DNA from 2 places in the Streptomyces fagopyri genome. Region 2 is predicted to be linked to the other one. Evidence: predicted binding sites of a transcription regulator. Region 2 holds the regulator's gene; the other holds the start of a gene.
What was found. Region 2 encodes HspR, which represses chaperone genes until heat shock. Its sites were predicted from a motif close to TTGAGNNNNNNNNNCTCAA; they were not measured.
Positions count from the first base shown of each region.

Region 1: a site for HspR is predicted at 2,980-2,998, ahead of lon (endopeptidase La). Genes of this name have one in related genera too.

Region 1 covers NZ_CP045643.1:3,386,846-3,396,715, forward strand. The annotation lists gene GFH48_RS14385 (MarR family winged helix-turn-helix transcriptional regulator) at 1-226, opposite strand, end outside; gene lon (endopeptidase La) at 530-2,953, opposite strand; gene GFH48_RS14395 (rhomboid-like protein) at 3,542-4,408, opposite strand; gene GFH48_RS14400 (spermidine synthase family protein) at 4,732-5,409, shown strand; gene GFH48_RS14405 (response regulator transcription factor) at 5,523-6,260, shown strand; gene GFH48_RS14410 (HAMP domain-containing sensor histidine kinase) at 6,301-7,401, shown strand; gene GFH48_RS14415 (multifunctional oxoglutarate decarboxylase/oxoglutarate dehydrogenase thiamine pyrophosphate-binding subunit/dihydrolipoyllysine-residue succinyltransferase subunit) at 7,684-9,870, shown strand, end outside.
Region 2 covers NZ_CP045643.1:4,496,112-4,505,981, forward strand. The annotation lists gene GFH48_RS19320 (helix-turn-helix transcriptional regulator) at 1-394, opposite strand, end outside; gene GFH48_RS19325 (hypothetical protein) at 1,081-1,611, opposite strand; gene GFH48_RS19330 (substrate-binding domain-containing protein) at 1,721-2,791, opposite strand; gene GFH48_RS19335 (heat shock protein transcriptional repressor HspR) at 3,351-3,797, opposite strand; gene dnaJ (molecular chaperone DnaJ) at 3,802-4,989, opposite strand; gene grpE (nucleotide exchange factor GrpE) at 5,023-5,685, opposite strand; gene dnaK (molecular chaperone DnaK) at 5,682-7,520, opposite strand; gene GFH48_RS19355 (MraY family glycosyltransferase) at 7,616-8,635, opposite strand; gene GFH48_RS19360 ((Fe-S)-binding protein) at 8,869-9,870, shown strand, end outside.

The DNA.
Region 1 (9,870 bases), 1.1 Mb from region 2:
GTTCCGTGGCGCGCTGCCGGCCGCACTCCTCCAGACGGAAGAGGAGTCCGTACGCCGAGGACTCCAGGTCCGGGTGGACCTCGCGAGCCATCTCACCGGAATTGGCCCGTGCGCGTCGCAGGAAAACAGTCAACTCCCGCTCCAGCGCCGGGAATTCCTGGTCCACACCATTTTCCGGCGCTTCGGAGTCGACACGACGTCCGTCGCCGTTTGCGTCCTCGTGCACGTCAGCACCCCTGACCCGGTTTCCCGATCCTGAAAGTTTCTGCCAAAAGTCGCCGTCGCCGCAGCTCCGCCAGTATTTCGCAGGCATAGGCCAACGGCAGCCTCCGGGCCCCCTCACCGCGGCCTTCCCCGTCCCCCGCGCCCCGGACGGACAAATACTGGCATGGGCACGCCATCACCTGGGGGTCGCCCGCCACGGCGCGGGCCGTGGCCGCCCACCGACGGGTGAGTGGCCGGACAGGGGAAGGCCCGGGCTCCCTCACGGGCCCGGGCCTTCCCCGTCCGGACGTACCGGCGGCGTCCGTCACGCCGCCACCGTCACCTCCGGGGTCGCGCCGCTGGTCGCCGGGGTCAGCGCCAGCTCCAGCACCTGCCGGACGTCCGTGACGGCGTGGACGTCGAGCTTCTCCAGGACCTCCGCGGGGACGTCGTCCAGGTCCGGCTCGTTGCGCTTCGGGATCACGACCGTCGTCACCCCGGCCCGGTGGGCGGCCAGCAGCTTCTGCTTGACGCCGCCGATCGGCAGCACCCGCCCGGTCAGCGAGACCTCGCCGGTCATCGCCACGTCCGTACGGACCGGCCGCCCGCTGAGCAGCGACGCGAGGGCCGTCGTCATGGTGACGCCCGCGCTCGGACCGTCCTTGGGAACGGCACCCGCCGGGAAGTGGATGTGCACGCCCCGGTCCTTGAGGTCGCCGACCGGCAGTTCCAGCTCGGCTCCGTGCGACCGCAGGAAGCTCAGCGCGATCTGCGCCGACTCCTTCATCACGTCACCCAGCTGACCGGTCAGGGTCAGACCGGCCGCGCCCGTCTCCGGGTCGGCGAGCGACGCCTCCACGTAGAGGACGTCACCGCCCGCGCCCGTGACGGCCAGACCGGTGGCGACACCGGGCACCGCGGTACGGCGCTCGGCCGGGTCCTGGGCGGACTCGGGCACATGGTGCGGCCGCCCGAGGAGCCCGCGCAGATCGGCGTCGGTCACCGTGAACGGCAGCTCCCGCGCGCCCAGTTCGTGCTGCGCGGCGATCTTGCGGAGCAGCCGGGCGACGGCCCGCTCCAGATTGCGGACGCCCGCCTCCCGGGTGTACTCCCCGGCGAGCTTGCGCAGCGCGCTCTCGTCGAGCGTGACCTCGTCCTTCGCCAGACCCGCCCGCTCCAGCTGGCGCGGCAGCAGGTGGTCACGGGCGATGACGACCTTCTCGTCCTCGGTGTACCCGTCGAGCCTGACCAGTTCCATGCGGTCGAGCAGTGCCTCCGGGATGGCTTCCAGCACGTTGGCCGTCGCCAGGAACACCACGTCGCTGAGGTCGAGTTCGACCTCCAGGTAGTGGTCCCGGAAGGTGTGGTTCTGCGCGGGGTCGAGGACCTCGAGCAGGGCCGCCGCCGGGTCGCCCCGGAAGTCGGAGCCCACCTTGTCGATCTCGTCCAGCAGGACCACCGGGTTCATGGACCCGGCCTCCTTGATGGCGCGGACGATACGGCCGGGCAGCGCGCCGACGTACGTACGCCGGTGGCCGCGGATCTCCGCCTCGTCCCGGACGCCGCCGAGGGCGACCCGGACGAACTTCCGGCCCATCGCGTGCGCGACGGACTCGCCGAGCGAGGTCTTGCCGACACCGGGCGGCCCCACGAGCGCGAGCACGGCACCGCCGCGCCGCCCGCCGACCACGCCGAGCCCGCGCTCGGAGCGGCGCTTGCGCACCGCGAGGTACTCGGTGATGCGTTCCTTCACGTCGTCGAGTCCGGCGTGCTCGGCGTCCAGGACGGCCTTGGCGCCCTGGATGTCGTACGCGCCGGTGTCGTCGGTCCGCTCGTTCCACGGCAGTTCCAGCACCGTGTCGAGCCAGGTCCGGATCCAGGAACCCTCCGGCGACTGGTCACTGGACCGCTCCAGCTTGTCGACCTCCTTGAGCGCGGCCTCGCGGACGTTCTCGGGAAGGTCGGCGGCCTCGACGCGGGCGCGGTAGTCGTCGGACTCCTCGCCCTCCTTGGCGTCGCCGTTCAGCTCGCGCAGCTCCTTGCGGACGGCCTCCAGCTGGCGCCGCAGCAGGAACTCGCGCTGCTGCTTGTCGACGCCCTCCTGGACGTCCTTGGCGATGGACTCGGCGACGTCCTGCTCGGCGAGGTGCTCACGCAGCTGCTCGGTGGCGAGCTTCAGCCGGGCGACCGGGTCGGCGGTCTCCAGCAGCGTGACCTTCTGCTCGGTGCTCAGGAACGGGGAGTAACCGGAGTTGTCGGCCAGCGCGGACACGTCGTCGATGGCCTGTACGCGGTCCACGACCTGCCAGGCGGCGCGCTTGCGCAGCCAGCTGGTGGCGAGGGCCTTGTACTCCTTGACCAGTTCGGTGACGTGGCCGGGCAACGGGTCGGGCACGGTCTCGTCGACCTGGGTGCCCTCGACCCACAGTGCCGCGCCGGGACCGGTCGTGCCGGCGCCGATCTTCACGCGCCCGCGTCCGCGGATCAGCGCGCCCGGGTCGCCGTCGGCCAGCCGGCCGACCTGCTCGACGGTGCCGAGCACACCGGTGCCCGGGTACGCCCCGTCGATGCGCGGCACCAGCAGGACCCGGGGCTTGCCGGGCTCCGACCGCGCGGCGGCCTGGGCCGCCTCCACCGCGGCACGCACATCGGCGTCGTTCAGGTCCAGGGGAACCACCATCCCGGGCAGCACGACCTCGTCGTCTAGCGGCAGCACGGGCAGAGTGAGCGTGGTGGACGTCGAAGCCATGATCTTCCCTCCGGCAGTCAATCAAGTTGAGCTACACCGACTCAATGCACGTGAGTCCCGGAATGTTCCCCCGGGGCTGTTCGCTCTGGGCGATCACCCGGCCACCCGCCGGGAAGACGAGCGTCTACGCAGGTCAGCACACTCTTCGAGGCGCGGAGACGCAGCGGCGCGGCGACGCAGAGGCCTGGTGGTCCGGTGGCGTGGTGGTGCGGTGGCGTCCGCGGACGTCCACGAGGACGCGCACCCGGCCAAGCTCTACCGCAAGAACCCGCCCACGACGCGCCGTGTTCCCGCGGTGAGTCCACCTCGTGGTTCCGACGCGGGAGTCACTCCGGTGGAGTCCTTCGCCGGGGCCCACGCCGTGACGCCCCGGCCGTGGGGCTCGGCACAGGGGACCCGGGCCCAGCACCCAGGGCGGAAGGTCCTCAGGGCTGTCCCGCAATCCCCGGCGGGCGCACGACGACAGCTACGGCACCTCGCCGCGTTGTCGGATCGCCCGAATACGCCCCCTGTGAGGACGACCCTCCGCCTTGCGATGCACCGCATCCGACGCCGCGCGCTGATCCACCGGGGATCACGGGACAGCCCTCAGGCGGCGACGGTGTCCGGGGCCTGGGCGGCCCGGACGGCGGGGTCGCCCGATCGGCCGGCCCCGCCCCCGCCCGCGCCGGCCCGGTGACGGCGCCGTACCAGCGGCCAGGCCGAGACCCCGACCGCCAGGGACAGCAGGTGCCCCCAGTCGGTCATCGGGTCCCTGAACGCGATCAGGTCGCCGACCAGCACCGCCGCGAAGCCGATCAGCACCGGCCAGCGCAGCCATGGCGTCAGCAGCCCGGCGAGGGCGCCGACGCTCGCGGCGACACCGAAGCTGATGCCGAAGTCGAGACGGTGCAGGGAACTGCCGGGAAGGTGTCCCGCCACCACCGACAGACCCACGGGCACCTCGGTGGCCAGCGTGGCCACGACGTGCCCGAGCAGGAAGACGCCGGCCGCCCGCAGTCCGCCCGTACGGCGTTCCAGCGCGGTCAGTACGAGCACGAACCCGGCCGCGTACATCGACGTGATGCCGCCCGCGATCCACAGCGCGCTGGCCAGCAGCACCAGGACCGGATGGCGGACGAGGTGCGCGACGTCCGTGCTGGAGCTCTGCTGCAGGGCGTGGACGAGGGAGGGGGCCGCGTGGCCGGAGGTCAGCGAGACGACGGCGAGAACGGCCGCGTACCCGAAGGTGAAGGGTGTGCCGGCCGGAGTGGGGAGCAGTCGCCAGGGCCGCAGCGCGCGCGTCCGGGCGAGAGCCCGGGAGCGAGAGGCGGGAGGGCGGGACGCGGGGGGCGCCGCGACCGCGTCGCGGCGCTGTCGCGGCATACCGTCCAGCACGGACGTGCCCGCTTCCGGGCTTCCGGGCGTGGTGTCGGACGGGGAGGCCGTGGCCGCCGCGGTCGTGCTCCGGTCCAAGGTGGAGGGCTCCTTCCGTCCCCGCCCACCCTTGGGTGTCCCGTGCGTCACTGTCTATGACCGACGCCACCCACGGAGGTATTCACAGCGACCCGACAGCCGGGAACGGCGTCCGCGCCGTCACGCGGCGGGCACGAGCGGCCGAGGCGGCGACAGGACGCCGACGACGCCGTATCTCCGTATGTATTAAGGACAGCCTCGCCTCGCCGTGCGCGCCCCGCGAGGCGCGTCCCGGACGCCGGACACCCGAGGCGTACGCGCGGACCACGCACCCGGTGACCGGTCCCGCCGCGCATCCGGGTGGAACTGCCAGGATGAGAGCCATGACGACTCCGTACGAGATCCCCTACATCATCGACCGCAGGGAAGGCCCGTACGGCGAGGTCGTGTTACGACGCCACGGCGCGCTGCTGCAGATCATCGCCAACGGGTGCTTCCTGATGGACACCTCGGACGGCCGCTCGGAGCGGCTGCTCGTCGACGCCGCGTACGACGCCCTCGACGGGCGCCCGGAGCCGGACGTACTGATCGGCGGGCTCGGCGTCGGGTTCTCCCTCGCCCACGCGGCGGCGGACCGGCGCTGGGGACGCATCACCGTCGTCGAACGCGAGCGGGCCGTCGTCGACTGGCACCATGACGGTCCGCTGACCGGGCTCTGCGCACGGGCGTTCGCCGATCCGCGCACCGAGATCGTCGAGGCCGACCTGTCCGCGCACCTCCGTGAGACATCCGCCACGTACGACGCGCTCTGCCTGGACATCGACAACGGCCCCGGCTGGACCGTCACCGAGGACAACGACAGCCTGTACGGACCGGCCGGACTCGCGGACTGCGCAAGGGTGTTGAGACCCGGCGGAGTGCTCGCCGTATGGTCGGCCCAGCCCTCTCCGGAATTTGAAGGAAGCTTGCGGAATGCCGGATTCCGCCGGGTGCGTACCGAAGAGATCCCGGTTGCCCGGGGCGTTCCGGACGTCGTCCACCTCGCGACAGGGCCTGGATAGCCGAGCGCGGGCGACTGCCCTTACGCTGCTCCCCTGGCGCGGATCATTCAAGCGTCAAGCGCAGTCATGGGATCACCCCACGGATTCCGGAACGCACACCTCAGGGGCGGGCGATGGAGCAGACCCACACATCCCACAACGGCACGGCGGCGACGCCGGGCGCTCAGCGCCGGGTGCTGGTGGTCGAGGACGACCCGACGATCGTCGACGCCATCGCGGCCCGGCTGCGAGCCGAGGGGTTCCTCGTGCAAACCGCGGGCGACGGACCGGCCGCCGTCGACACGGCGGAGGCCTGGCAGCCGGACCTGCTGATCCTCGACATCATGCTGCCCGGCTTCGACGGCCTGGAAGTGTGCCGGCGGGTCCAGGCCCAGCGCCCGGTACCGGTGATGATGCTCACCGCCCGCGACGACGAGACCGACATGCTGGTCGGGCTCGGCGTGGGCGCCGACGACTACATGACGAAGCCGTTCTCGATGCGCGAGCTGGCCGCGCGCGTGCACGTCCTGCTGCGCCGGGTCGAGCGGGCCGTGGTCGCGGCCTCGACGCCGCGCAGCGGCATCCTGCGCCTCGGCGAGCTGGAGATCGACCACGCGCAGCGCCGTGTGCGGGTGCGCGCGGACGACGTGCACCTCACCCCCACCGAGTTCGACCTGCTGGTCTGCCTCGCCAACACGCCGCGCGCGGTACTCTCCCGCGAGCAGTTGCTGGCCGAGGTCTGGGACTGGGCGGACGCTTCGGGAACCCGGACCGTGGACAGCCACATCAAGGCGCTGCGCCGGAAGATCGGCGCCGAGCGCATCCGCACCGTGCACGGTGTGGGCTATGCGCTGGAGACCCCGACTCCCTGAACGGGGCCCGCGCGAGGACCTGCCTGAGGGGGCTGATCTCATGAGCGGATCGGGAGAGCGCGGGAACGCCGGGCCCTGGGGCTCCGTGCGCCCCTTCTCGATCAAGACGAAGCTGGGCACGCTCGTCGTGGTCTCGGTCTTCATCACCACCGGTCTGCTGATGATCGCGGTGCGCACCGAGACGGAGCTGCGCTTCATCACCGTCTTCTCGATGATCGCCACCCTCCTGATCACCCAGTTCGTGGCGCATTCGCTCACCTCGCCGCTGGACGAGATGAACACGGTCGCCCGGTCCATCTCGCACGGCGACTACACACGCCGGGTCAGCGACAGCCGCCGGGACGAGCTGGGCGACCTGGCCCAGACGATCAACCTCATGGCCGACGAGCTGGAGGCCCAGGACCGCCAGCGCAAGGAACTCGTGGCGAATGTCTCGCACGAGCTGCGCACCCCCATCGCGGCGCTGCGCGCGGTCCTGGAGAACGTCGTGGACGGCGTCTCCGCCGCCGATCCCGAGACGATGCGTACGGCCCTGAAGCAGACCGAGCGGCTGGGGCGGCTGGTCGAGACGCTGCTGGACCTCTCCCGGCTCGACAACGGCGTCGTACCGCTGCGCCGGCGCCGTTTCGAGGTGTGGCCCTATCTGTCGGGCGTCCTGAAGGAGGCCAACATGGTCGCCTCCGCGCGCGGCGGCCTCGCCTCGGGCTCCGGCGGCCACACCCGCACCGACGTCCACCTGCACCTCGACGTCTCCCCTCCGGAGCTGACCGCGCACGCCGACCCGGAGCGGATCCACCAGGTCGTCGCCAATCTCATCGACAACGCGGTCAAGCACAGCCCGCCGCACGGCCGGGTCACCGTGAAGGCCCGCCGGGGCGACCTCCCCGAGTCGCTGGCCCTGGAGGTCCTGGACGAGGGCCCCGGCATTCCGCAGTCGGAGTGGCACCGCGTCTTCGAGCGGTTCAACCGCGGCGGGGTGCCGGCGCCGCACGGACCCGGCAGCGACGGCGGTACCGGGCTGGGGCTCGCCATCGCCCGCTGGGCGGTCGATCTGCACGGCGGGCGGATCGGCGTGGCCGAATCCCAGCGGGGCTGCCGGATCCAGGTCACCCTTCCGGGCCTTCCATCTCTGCCAAGTTGACGTAAAGTTCGAACCGGAGCCACAAGATCCATCCGCGTCCGTCGCTCGTGGACACGTGTGATCAGGCAGAGGGCCGCGTGAGTCGTGCCGCGACCCCGGATCGACGTACCCATTCCGGTTCGGAACCCCGCTTGTTTCCCGCCATTTCCCGCACTGAAACACGCTTTCCGATGTGACTTGCGCGACGTTGGACGGGCCCGGCCTGACCTTCCCGGCCAGGGAGGCGTAGCCTTTATTCCCGCTGTCCATCACCTTGTGAAGCGGAAGAGGGCGGTTGCCGCCGTGTCGCCACAGTCCCCCAGTAACTCGAGCACTTCGACCGAAGACCAAGCCGGGAAGAACCCCGCCGCTGCGTTCGGTCCCAATGAGTGGCTCGTCGACGAGATCTATCAGCAGTACCTCCAGGACCCGAATTCGGTAGACCGAGCCTGGTGGGACTTCTTCGCCGACTACAAGCCAGGGGCCCCGGCCTCCTCGGCTCCGGCGGGTACTGCGGCCGCGGGGGCCGCAGGGACCACCACCACGGCGGCTGCGTCCGCGCCTGCCGCTCCGGCAGCCCCTGCCGTGCCCGCGGCGACCCAGGCCCCGGCCCAGGCCGCTCCGGCGGCTCCTGCGGCCCCGGTGCCCGCCCCGGCCGCCGCGCCCGTGGCGCCGAAGCCCGCCGTCGCTGCCCCGGCCCCCGTGAAGGCCGCGCCGGCCGCCGCGAAGCCGAAGGCCGCGCCCGCGACCGAGACCCCCGGCGGTCCCGAGTTCGTGACGCTGCGCGGCCCCGCCGCCGCGGTCGCGAAGAACATGAACGCCTCGATCGAGGTGCCCACGGCCACGTCCGTGCGCGCGGTTCCGGTGAAGCTGCTCTTCGACAACCGCATCGTCATCAACAACCACCTGAAGCGCGCCCGGGGCGGGAAGATCTCCTTCACCCACCTCATCGGCTACGCGATGGTGCAGGCCATCAAGGCCATGCCGACCATGAACCACTCCTTCGCGGAGAAGGACGGCAAGCCGACCCTGGTCAAGCCCGAGCACGTCAACTTCGGTCTCGCCATCGACCTGGTGAAGCCGAACGGTGACCGCCAGCTCGTCGTCGCCGGCATCAAGAAGGCCGAGACGCTGAACTTCTTCGAGTTCTGGCAGGCCTACGAGGACATCGTCCGCCGCGCCCGCGACGGCAAGCTGACGATGGACGACTTCACCGGCGTCACGGTCTCGCTGACCAACCCCGGCGGCCTCGGCACCGTCCACTCGGTCCCCCGCCTGATGCCCGGCCAGTCGGTCATCATGGGCGTCGGCTCCATGGACTACCCGGCGGAGTTCCAGGGCACCTCCCAGGACACCCTGAACAAGCTCGGCATCTCGAAGGTCATGACGCTCACGTCGACCTACGACCACCGGGTGATCCAGGGCGCCGCCTCCGGCGAGTTCCTCCGGATCGTCGCCAACCTCCTCCTCGGCGAGAACGGCTTCTTCGACGAGATCTTCGAGGCGCTGCGCATCCCCTACGAGCCGGTCCGCTGGCTCAAGGACATCGACGCCAGCCACGACGACGACGTCACCAAGGCCGCCCGCGTCTTCGAGCTGATCCACTCCTACCGGGTCCGCGGCCACGTCATGGCCGACACCGACCCGCTGGAGTACCGCCAGCGCAAGCACCCCGACCTCGACATCACCGAGCACGGCCTCACCCTGTGGGACCTGGAGCGCGAGTTCGCGGTCGGCGGCTTCTCCGGCAAGTCGATGATGAAGCTGCGCGACATCCTCGGCGTGCTGCGCGACTCGTACTGCCGCACCACCGGCATCGAGTTCATGCACATCCAGGACCCGAAGCAGCGCAAGTGGATCCAGGACCGCGTCGAGCGTCCGCACTCCAAGCCGGAGCGCGAGGAGCAGCTGCGCATCCTGCGCCGGCTGAACGCGGCGGAGGCCTTCGAGACCTTCCTGCAGACGAAGTACGTCGGCCAGAAGCGCTTCTCCCTGGAGGGCGGCGAGTCCGTCATCCCGCTCCTGGACGCCGTCATCGACAGCGCCGCGGAGTCCCGCCTGGACGAGGTCGTCATCGGCATGGCCCACCGCGGCCGTCTGAACGTCCTCGCCAACATCGTCGGCAAGTCGTACGCGCAGATCTTCCGCGAGTTCGAGGGCAACCTCGACCCGAAGTCGATGCACGGCTCCGGCGACGTGAAGTACCACCTGGGCGCCCAGGGCACCTTCACCGGCCTGGACGGCGAGCAGATCAAGGTCTCGCTGGCCGCGAACCCCTCCCACCTGGAGACGGTCGACCCGGTCATCGAGGGCATCGCCCGCGCCAAGCAGGACATCATCAACAAGGGCGGCACGGACTTCACCGTCCTGCCGGTCGCCCTGCACGGTGACGCGGCCTTCGCGGGCCAGGGTGTCGTCGCCGAGACGCTCAACATGTCGCAGCTGCGCGGCTACCGCACCGGCGGCACGGTGCACATCGTCATCAACAAC
Region 2 (9,870 bases):
CCTCGGTCGCCTCGTCCATCGCGGCCCGGATCCTGGGCAGCCCGTCGAGGACACGGATCGCCGCGCCCTCGGCCTGCGCCTGCACACGACCGCCCAGCCCGGCGTACCACTCGAACGCCGCCACCGCGTCGCCCAGCCGCGCCCGGCTCGCGCTGACCTCCTCGTACACACCCCGGATCAGCCGCGTCATGACCTCCTGCGGCGAGGTCGGCACCAGCCACCCCATGTCGTCGGGGTCCGGGTGCAGCAGCGCCAACTCGACCAGGCAGGGCACCGCCTCCGCGTCCTCGCGCGGCACCCGCCCGCGCCGCACGGCCCGGGAGTACACCCGGTCCCCGGCGTCGCACAGTCGGTCAGCGCCGTGCGGATGCCTGTCCGTCCCGTGCCCGGCCATCTCCCACCCCTGGCTCCAACCTCCGGCTCCGGCAACCTCCGTGACGCGACGCTGCACACCGTCCACGGCGGAGCACTTCCGCACCGCGGGGCCCGTGGCCCGCGTCTTCGCAGCGCAACTATGCGCGGCCCCGACCGCCATCGCAACACGGGCGCGCCCCTCGCGCGCCCCCTCTCGCCCGCATACGTCCAGACATTTCCGCACCTCCGCGCGGCGCCTTGCAACAACATGACGGTGGCACTGCTCCGCCCCGCGCCGCCGGGTCCCACGCCGGGCCGGCCGAGGCCGCGACACGACGACATGCCCCCGCGGTGAGGTGTCCGGCCGGTGTCGTCCGCGCCGGGCCGCCCAAGGTGACGGTGGCGTTCGCCGGAGAGGCGGTGAGGGGCGGCCTGGACGGCCCCGGACCCGACTGCGGGGCTCCCGGCAGGCGGGGAGTGCGGGGGCGCGCACAGCGGCGCCTGGGCCCGGCGCCCGCCCCCCGGTCAGGCCCCCTCGGCATGACCTTCCAGATGACCTTCCAGGACGGCGACCTCACCACCGCGGCCGCCCACGGGTCGGCACGGGACCCCACGGGTCGGCACGGGACCCCACGGGTCGGCACGGGACCCCACGGGTCGGCACGGAGCCCCACGGGTCGGCACGGAGCCCCACGGGTCGGCACGGAGCCCTTCACGGCCCCCTCCTCAGGTGGCCGCGGCCCAGCTCCTGAGCAGTGCCTCGCGGGCGGCCCGCCAGGGTGTGACGCCGCCGCCCTCGGCGCTCCCCCACTCCAACAGCCGGGCCACGTCCGCCGTGCCCTCGACGAACCGGTCCAACAGGTCCAGGGACAGTTCGTACTCGGACTGCACATAGCCCCCGACGGCCGCCGTGTACACCGTCAGTCCGGTTTTCTCGGCGTCCGTGCGCACGTGGAGTTCGAACGCGGGCGGCGCCTCGCCGCCACCCGTCGCCACGTCGAGCATCGTGTCCATCACGCTGTTCACCAGCCATCGGGTACTGGAGCGCACCTGCGCGTCGTGCACGGTCACCGCGCGCACGTCCCGCCACGCCCAGAAGCCCTTCTGGCCGGTGCCCACGGCCTCCAGGCCCTCGGGGGTGAGCCGCACCCCGCGCCCGTTCCCCGCGGGTTCGGCACCCACGTACACGCTCTCCTCGGTGATCCAGAACAGGCCGATCATGGCCACGGGCGTCTCCAGTACGCAGGTATCGAGCACGGTCTCCCGGTGAGACCCCGGCCGGCCCAAAACCGTTCACCCGGGCCGTGAGAGACGTGTGCGCGGGGGCCCGGCCGGGCCCCGCGCACACGTGACAGGACGGGAACGGCTACTTGATGTGGGCCGCCGCGCAGGCCGCCTTGTACTTGGCCGTGCAGATCTCCGAGACCTTGTAGATGTTGTCCTGGAGGACCGTCTCCTGGATGTTGTCCTTGGAGAGGGCGACCACGGGCACGAGCTGGGCCGGGATCTTCTGGGTCGTGGGGCTGTCGACCTTGTCGCGGGTCAGCGCGTCGAACTCGATCCCGCGGCCCTGGACCTTGGCCACGGCCATCTCGGCTGCGGCGGTGGCCTCCTGCGGGTACGACTTGTAGACGCTCATGTACTGGTCGCCCGCGAGGATCCGCTGCACCGCGTCCAGTTCGGCGTCCTGGCCGGTGACCGGCGGCAGGTTGCTGACACCCACGGTCTTCATCGCGTCGATGACCGCGCCGGCGATGCCGTCGTTGGCGGCGTAGACACCGGCGATGTTGCTGGCACCCATGGCCGAAATGGCCTCCAGCATGTTGGACTTGGCGTTGGCCGGGTCCCAGTCCTTGGTGTCGTACTTGCGGGCGATCTGCACCTTGCCGTCGAGCACGGACATGGCGCCCGCCTTGAACTGCGCCGCGTTCGGGTCGGTGACCGCGCCGTTCATCATCACGATCTGCTTCGTGGCGGCGTTGCTGCCCATCGCCTTCAGCAGTTCCTTGGCCTGCACCTCGCCGACGAGTTCGTTGTCGAAGGAGATGTACGCGTCGATCGGGCCCTCAGCCAGGCGGTCGTAGGCGATGACGGGGATACCCGCCGCCTTGGCCTTGCGCACACCGCTCGCGATCGCCTTGGAGTCGACCGCGTCCACGAGGAGGACGTCGACCTTGTCGTCCACCATCTGCTGGAGCTGGATGTTCTGCTTGCTCGCGCTCTGCTCCGCGTTGGCGGAGAGCACCCTGCCCTTGCCGTTGGTGAGCTTCTTGACCTGCTGCTCGATGATCGGGTGGTCGAACTTCTCGTAACGCGTGTTCGCCTTCTCGGGGAGAAGGAGACCCACCTTGATGTCGTCGCCCTTGGTCGGGCTCGCCTTGGAGTCGCTGCCGCCGATCCCGTCGACGACCCCGCAGCCGGCGAGTGAGACGGCCATCGCGGACGAGGCCAGGGCTATGGCCGTACGACGAAGCCGGGTGTTACGAGTGTTCACATCAGGTGCCTTCCGGGCGAGGTAGCTGCTTTGCGACCCAGGTGGCTGAAAGCCAACGCGGCGATCACCTCAGCGTCAAGGAGTAACCACTTAACGAGATGGCAACAGCATTCTGTGTTCCCCAAGTGAACACGATGGGAAGAGGGTGTACCTCCACTTCCACGTAACACCTGCGGCGCACTTGGTTCCCACACACCCCGCCAGGGGAGGGCAACCCCCGCCCCCGACCTGGAGACTTGAAGACGGCCGAGTATCACCGCAGCTCCGGAAGGGCGGGATTGAGCGCGGCCGGACAGGACGGGACGGCACACACCAGGGCCGTGGTGATCTGCGTCACGCGTCGGGGCGCTCGTGGGGCGCATCGCACAACTCCGGCCGCAATGACCGATTATGTCTCGTCCGCCCGGCGAAGACCCTCGCGGGACGGGCACGGCACCGTACGGCGGCACGCGAAGGGGCCGGGAGGCGATCCGCCTCCCGGCCCCTTCGGCACACTCGGGAACTACTCCGGCGACCGCTTCGGCCGCCACACCACCAGCGCGCTCGTCTGCTGGACCTCCTGGTACGGGACGAGGTCCCGCCGGTAGGAGGCGTGCACGGCCGCCTCACGCTGCCGCATGGTCGCCGCCGCGCCGTCCAGGGCCGACTCCAGCTCCACGACACGGGACTGGAGCGCGGCGACCTGGTTCTCCAGCTCGATGATGCGTTTGATGCCGGCCAGGTTGATGCCCTCGTCCTGCGACAACTGCTGCACGGTGCGCAGCAGTTCGATGTCGCGGGCCGAGTAGCGCCGACCGCGCCCGGGGGTGCGGTCCGGGGAGACCAGCCCGAGGCGGTCGTACTGGCGCAGGGTCTGCGGGTGCAGGCCGGAGAGCTGGGCCGCCACCGAGATGACGTAGACCGGGGTCTCCTCGGTCAGTTCATAGGGGTTTCGACGACGGCCGTCCATCTGCTCATGCTCCCTTCGCGGCCTGGAACAGCTCCGCTCGCGGGTCCTCGTCCGCGGTGGCCTCGCGGTACGCCTCCAGGGCGTCACGCGCCTTGCCCGACACGTCCGTGGGAACCGAGACCTCGACGGTGACGAGGAGGTCGCCGCGGGTGCCGTCCTTGCGGACCGCGCCCTTGCCGCGGGCCCGCATCGTACGGCCGTTGGGTGTGCCCGGGGGCAGTTTCAGGGTGACCGGCGGGCCGCCCAGGGTGGGTACCCGTACCTCGCCGCCGAGTGCCGCCTCCGCGAAGGTGACGGGCACGGTGACGGTGAGGTTGTCCCCCTTGCGCCCGAAGACCGGGTGGGCGTCGACATGGACCGTGACGTACAGGTCGCCGGCCGGGCCGCCCCGTTCGCCGGGCCCGCCCTTGCCGCGCAGCCGGATCCGCTGCGAGTCGGTGACGCCCGCCGGGATGCGGACCTGCATCGTGCGGGACGACTTGGCGCGCCCGCTGCCCGAGCACTCCAGGCAGGGGTGCTCGGCGATCAGACCGCGGCCCTTGCAGTCCGGGCAGGGGTCCGTCAGCGAGAACCCGCCGCCGGAGCCCCGCGCCACCTGGCCGGTGCCGACACAGGTCGGGCACACACGCGGTGTGCCGTTCTTGTCGCCGGTGCCGGAGCAGGCCTTGCAGGGTGACTGGGACGTCATCCGCAGCGGGACCGTCGCGCCGTCCACCGCCTCGGTGAAGCTCAGCGTCACCTCGGTGTCGATGTCCTGGCCCCGCCGGGGCTGGGTCCGGGTGCCGGTACCCGCGCCACCGCGGTTGAACAGGCCGCCGAAGACGTCACCTATGCCACCGCCGAAGCCGCCGGCCCCGCCGCCCGCTCCGCCCTGGGCGCCGCCTCCGAAGAGGTCACCCAGGTCGAAGTTGAAGTTGCCGCCGCCCGCTCCGGGCCCCGGACGGAAGCCGCCGTTGCCGAAGAGGGCGCGTGCCTCGTCGTACTCCTTGCGCTTCTTGGCGTCCCCGAGGATGTCGTTCGCCTCGGAGATCTCCTTGAAGCGCTCCTCGGCCTTGGCGTTGCCCTTGTTGGCGTCCGGGTGGAACTCGCGGGCGAGTTTCCGGTACGCCTTCTTGATCTCGGCCTCGGTGGCGTCCTTGGGGACGCCGAGGACCTTGTAGTAGTCCTTCTCGATGAAGTCCTTGGTGCTCATCCCCGACGTCCCTCCTTCCTCGTCGTGTCAACGTCAGCCCTCGTCCGGGCCACCGCTCTCCTTGTCGTCGGCCGCCTCAGCCGTCGTGTCGTCGGACTTGACGGACTGGGCGCCCGGCTGGGGCTCGGCGACCGCCACCCGCGCGGGGCGGATGGTGCGCTCGCCGAAGCGATACCCGGGCTGCAGAATCGCCACGCACGTCGTCTCCGTGACGTCCGGCGCGTACGAGTGCATCAGGGCTTCGTGGATCATCGGGTCGAAGGGCTCGCCCTCCTTGCCGAACTGCTGAAGCCCCATCTTCGCCGCGACGGTCTCCAGCGACTCGGCCACCGACTTGAACCCGCCGACCAGTTCACCGTGTTCCCGCGCGCGGCCGATGTCGTCGAGGACGGGCAGGAGCTCGGTCAGGAGGCTCGCGATGGCGAGCTCCTTGACCGCGATCCGGTCGCGCTCGACCCGGCGGCGGTAGTTCTGGTACTCGGCCTGGAGCCGCTGGAGGTCCGCGGTGCGCTCACCGAGCGCCGTGCGTACCTGGTCCAGCTGGGCCGTCAGGCCGGCGGTCTGTGCTGCGGCCGATGCGTCCCCGGCCGGGGACGCCCCCTCCGCGGAGGGGGCGTCCTTCGGCTCGGCGTCGTCAGGGGTGGCGCCGGAGGGGACGTCAGGCTTCTCTTCGAAACCCGGGGTCTCCTCCGTCACGCGGCACCGTCCTTGCGGTCCTCGTCGACGATCTCGGCGTCCACGACGTCGTCCTCGGCCCTGGCCTGGTCGGCGCCGGCGGCACCCTCGGCGCCACCCGCCTGGGCGTCGGCGTACATGGCCTGGCCCAGCTTCTGCGAGACGGCGGCGACCTTCTCGGTGGCCGTACGGATCTCGGCGGTGTCCTCGCCCTTGAGCGCGGCCTTCAGCTCCTCGACCGACGCCTCGACCTCGGTCTTGACGTCACCGGGGACCTTGTCCTCGTTGTCCTTGAGGAACTTCTCCGTCTGGTAGACGAGCTGCTCGCCCTGGTTGCGGGACTCGGCGGCCTCGCGGCGGGCGTGGTCCTCCTCGGCGTACTTCTCGGCCTCTTCGCGCATCCGGTTGACCTCGTCCTTCGGCAGCGAGGAGCCACCGGTGACGGTCATCTTCTGCTCCTTGCCCGTGCCCAGGTCCTTCGCGGTCACGTGCATGATGCCGTTGGCGTCGATGTCGAAGGCGACCTCGATCTGCGGGACGCCGCGGGGCGCCGGCGGCAGACCGGTCAGCTCGAACATCCCGAGCTTCTTGTTGTACGCCGCGATCTCGCGCTCGCCCTGGTAGACCTGGATCTGCACGGACGGCTGGTTGTCCTCGGCGGTGGTGAAGATCTCGGACCGCTTGGTCGGGATCGTCGTGTTCCGCTCGATGAGCTTCGTCATGATGCCGCCCTTGGTCTCGATGCCGAGGGACAGCGGGGTGACGTCGAGGAGCAGGACGTCCTTGACCTCACCCTTGAGGACACCGGCCTGCAGGGCGGCGCCGATGGCGACGACCTCGTCCGGGTTGACACCCTTGTTGGCCTCGTTGCCGCCGGTCAGCTCCTTGACGAGCTCGGCGACGGCCGGCATACGGGTGGAGCCACCGACGAGAACGACGTGGTCGATCTCGGACAGGTTGATGCCCGCGTCCTTGATGACGTTGTGGAACGGCGTCTTGCAGCGCTCCAGAAGGTCGGCGGTGAGCTGCTGGAACTGGGCGCGCGTGAGCTTCTCGTCCAGGTGCAGCGGGCCCTCGGCGGAGGCCGTGATGTAGGGCAGGTTGATCGAGGTCTCGGTGGACGAGGACAGCTCGATCTTGGCCTTCTCCGCGGCCTCACGCAGGCGCTGGAGAGCCATCTTGTCCTTGGCGAGGTCCACGCCGTGACCGGACCTGAACTGCTGCACCAGGTAGTCGACGACCCGCTGGTCCCAGTCGTCACCACCGAGGTGGTTGTCGCCGTTCGTGGCCTTCACCTCGACGACGCCGTCGCCGATCTCCAGGAGGGACACGTCGAAGGTGCCGCCACCGAGGTCGAAGACGAGGATCGTCTGGTCGTCCTTGTCCAGGCCGTACGCGAGCGCGGCGGCCGTGGGCTCGTTGACGATACGCAGGACGTTCAGGCCCGCGATCTCGCCGGCCTCCTTCGTCGCCTGACGCTCGGAGTCGTTGAAGTACGCCGGAACGGTGATGACCGCGTCCGTGACCTTCTCACCCAGGTAGGCCTCGGCGTCACGCTTCAGCTTCTGCAGGATGAAGGCGCTCATCTGCTGCGGGTTGAAGTGCTTCCCGTCGAGCTCGATCTTCCAGTCCGTACCCATGTGACGCTTCACCGAGCGGATGGTCCGGTCCACGTTCGTGACCGCCTGGCGCTTGGCGACCTCGCCGACGAGCACCTCACCGTTCTTGGCGAAGGCGACGACGGACGGCGTGGTCCTGGCACCCTCGGCGTTGGTGATGACGGTGGGCTCGCCGCCCTCCAGAACGCTGACGACGGAGTTAGTCGTGCCCAGGTCGATGCCGACCGCACGTGCCATTTCAATTCCTCCAGCAATGACTTGAGTGGAACGGACTCAAGTGTGCACGACGTCCAGCTCCCGGTCAACAGAGCTGAGTCGAGGGGGCTCAAGTCTTATCTGTTCCTTACACGCAGGTGGCCGCCTACCTGCGGTTTTCCCGGGACGTTCGCGCCGTCGGCGGGAACACGAAGGAGTATCAGGACCGCCACGACAGCCCCACCCGCCACCCACAGGGCCGCTGTCGCCCCCACCCACCGCAGGTCGATCAGCATGCCGACCAGTGCACCCGCGAAGCCGGTGGCGCCGACGAGAACGGCGGCGCCCCGCGCCGTGAGACCGAGGTGGCGCAGGCGGTGGACAAGATGGTCCTGAGCGCCGCGCGACAGCGGACGCCCGGCGCGCCGCCGCGACACCAGCACCAGGGCCGCGTCGGCGGTCGCCACCACCGTCAGCGCGAACACGGCCCCCACGCCCGGCCCGGCCTCCCGGCCCGCGTGCACCAGCACGGCCGCCGAGGCCAGCACGAACCCGGCGAACAGGCCGCCGCACCGCCCCGGGACGATCCGGGCGGGCAGCCGGCCGTGCATCAGGAGCCCGGTCAGCGCGGCGGCCAGCACGCTCAGCAGCGTCGCCGGCCCGTCCATGACCTCGGCGGCCGCGCACCCGCTCAGGGCGAAGGCGGTGACCACGGCGACCGTCCCCATCACCCCATCGGCGTGATCGAGGCAGGTGAAGGCATGCGCGACGAGGACGATCCACCCGACCGCCACGACCCCCACGGGCAGCCCGAGCACCTCGAACGGCACGGTCAGCGCGGCGGCGGCGGTCACGACGGCCGCCCGCACCGGGAGCGGTACGGGCCTCAGGTCGGCGACGAGCCCGAGGGCACCGACCCCGACGCCGGCGACCAGCAGCCGCCCGGCCGCGGGGCCCAGCGGGGCGACGCCCGTCCAGTCCCCGACACCGGCGACGAACGCCGTCGCCACGATCACCGCGGGCCCGCCGAGCAGCGCCACCACGCGCCCCTGGCGCCGCTCGACCGCGCCGAGGCGCAGAGCGAGGCTCCGCAGCAGCGCGGCGAGCACGGCGGCGAGGAACAGGGCGGCGGTGGCGGCGGCGATTCCGTACAACACAGCGCCAACTTAGGGTTGAATGTCTGAAATGTGCAGCAGATAACACGATCAGGTTTACGTGTCGACCCCACGACCCCGGGAAGGGACACCCCCGTCAGGCGACCCTCAGCGACACAGATCACCGCACCGCTGGCTACAGTGCGGCGCAAGAAGTGGGTAGTCTCAGACGGACTGCATAAGTTACCGCTTAGTAATCACACAAAGTCCCACCTCGCAGGCCCGAGGAGCCCCCAATGCAACTCGCCGCGATCATTGTGTCGCTGACCCTGACCGTGGTCGGCGTTGCGCTCATCGCCCGAGCCGTCGCGCAGATCTACCGGTTCATCAAGCTCGGCCAGCCCCTCCCGGCCGGTTCCCGGACCGACGCCTGGAAGGCCCGCAGCATCACGCTGGCCAAGGAGTTCGTCGGCCACACCCGGATGAACCGGTGGGGGATCGTCGGCGTCGCCCACTGGTTCGTCGCCGTCGGCTTCCTGACCCTCGGCCTGACGATCGTCACGGCCTACGGACAGCTGTTCAAGGCCGACTGGACGCTGCCCGTCCTCGGCGACTGGCTGCCCTACGAGCTGTACACCGAGTTCATCGCGCTGTTCACGACGCTCGGCATCCTCGTACTGATCGCGATCCGACAGCTGAACCGGCCGTCGAAGCCGGGCCGCAAATCGCGCTTCGCGGGCTCCAAGACCGGCCAGGCCTACTTCGTCGAGGCCGTCATCCTCGTCATCGGCCTCGCCATCATGACCTTGCGCGGTCTGGAGGGCGCGATCCACGGCGTCCACCACTACGAGGCCGCGTACTGGGCGTCGTACCCGCTGGTCGCCGCCTTCAAGGGCCTGAGCCTCGGCACCCTGCAGACGCTGGTCTACCTGACCGCCATGATCAAGCTCGGCGTCACCATGGGCTGGGCGATCACGGTCGGCCTCAACACCAACATGGGTGTCGCCTGGCACCGTTTCCTCGCCTTCCCGAACATCTGGTTCAAGAGGAACGCGGACGGCGCGACCGCGCTCGGCGGCCTGCTCCCGATGACCTCCGGCGGCAAGGACATCGACTTCACCGATCCCGGCGACGACGACGTCTTCGGTGTCTCCCAGGTCGAGCAGTTCTCCTGGAAGGGCCTGCTGGACTTCTCCACCTGCACCGAGTGCGGCCGCTGCCAGTCCCAGTGCCCCGCCTGGAACACCGGCAAGCCGCTCTCCCCCAAGCTGCTGATCATGTCCCTCCGGGATCACGCG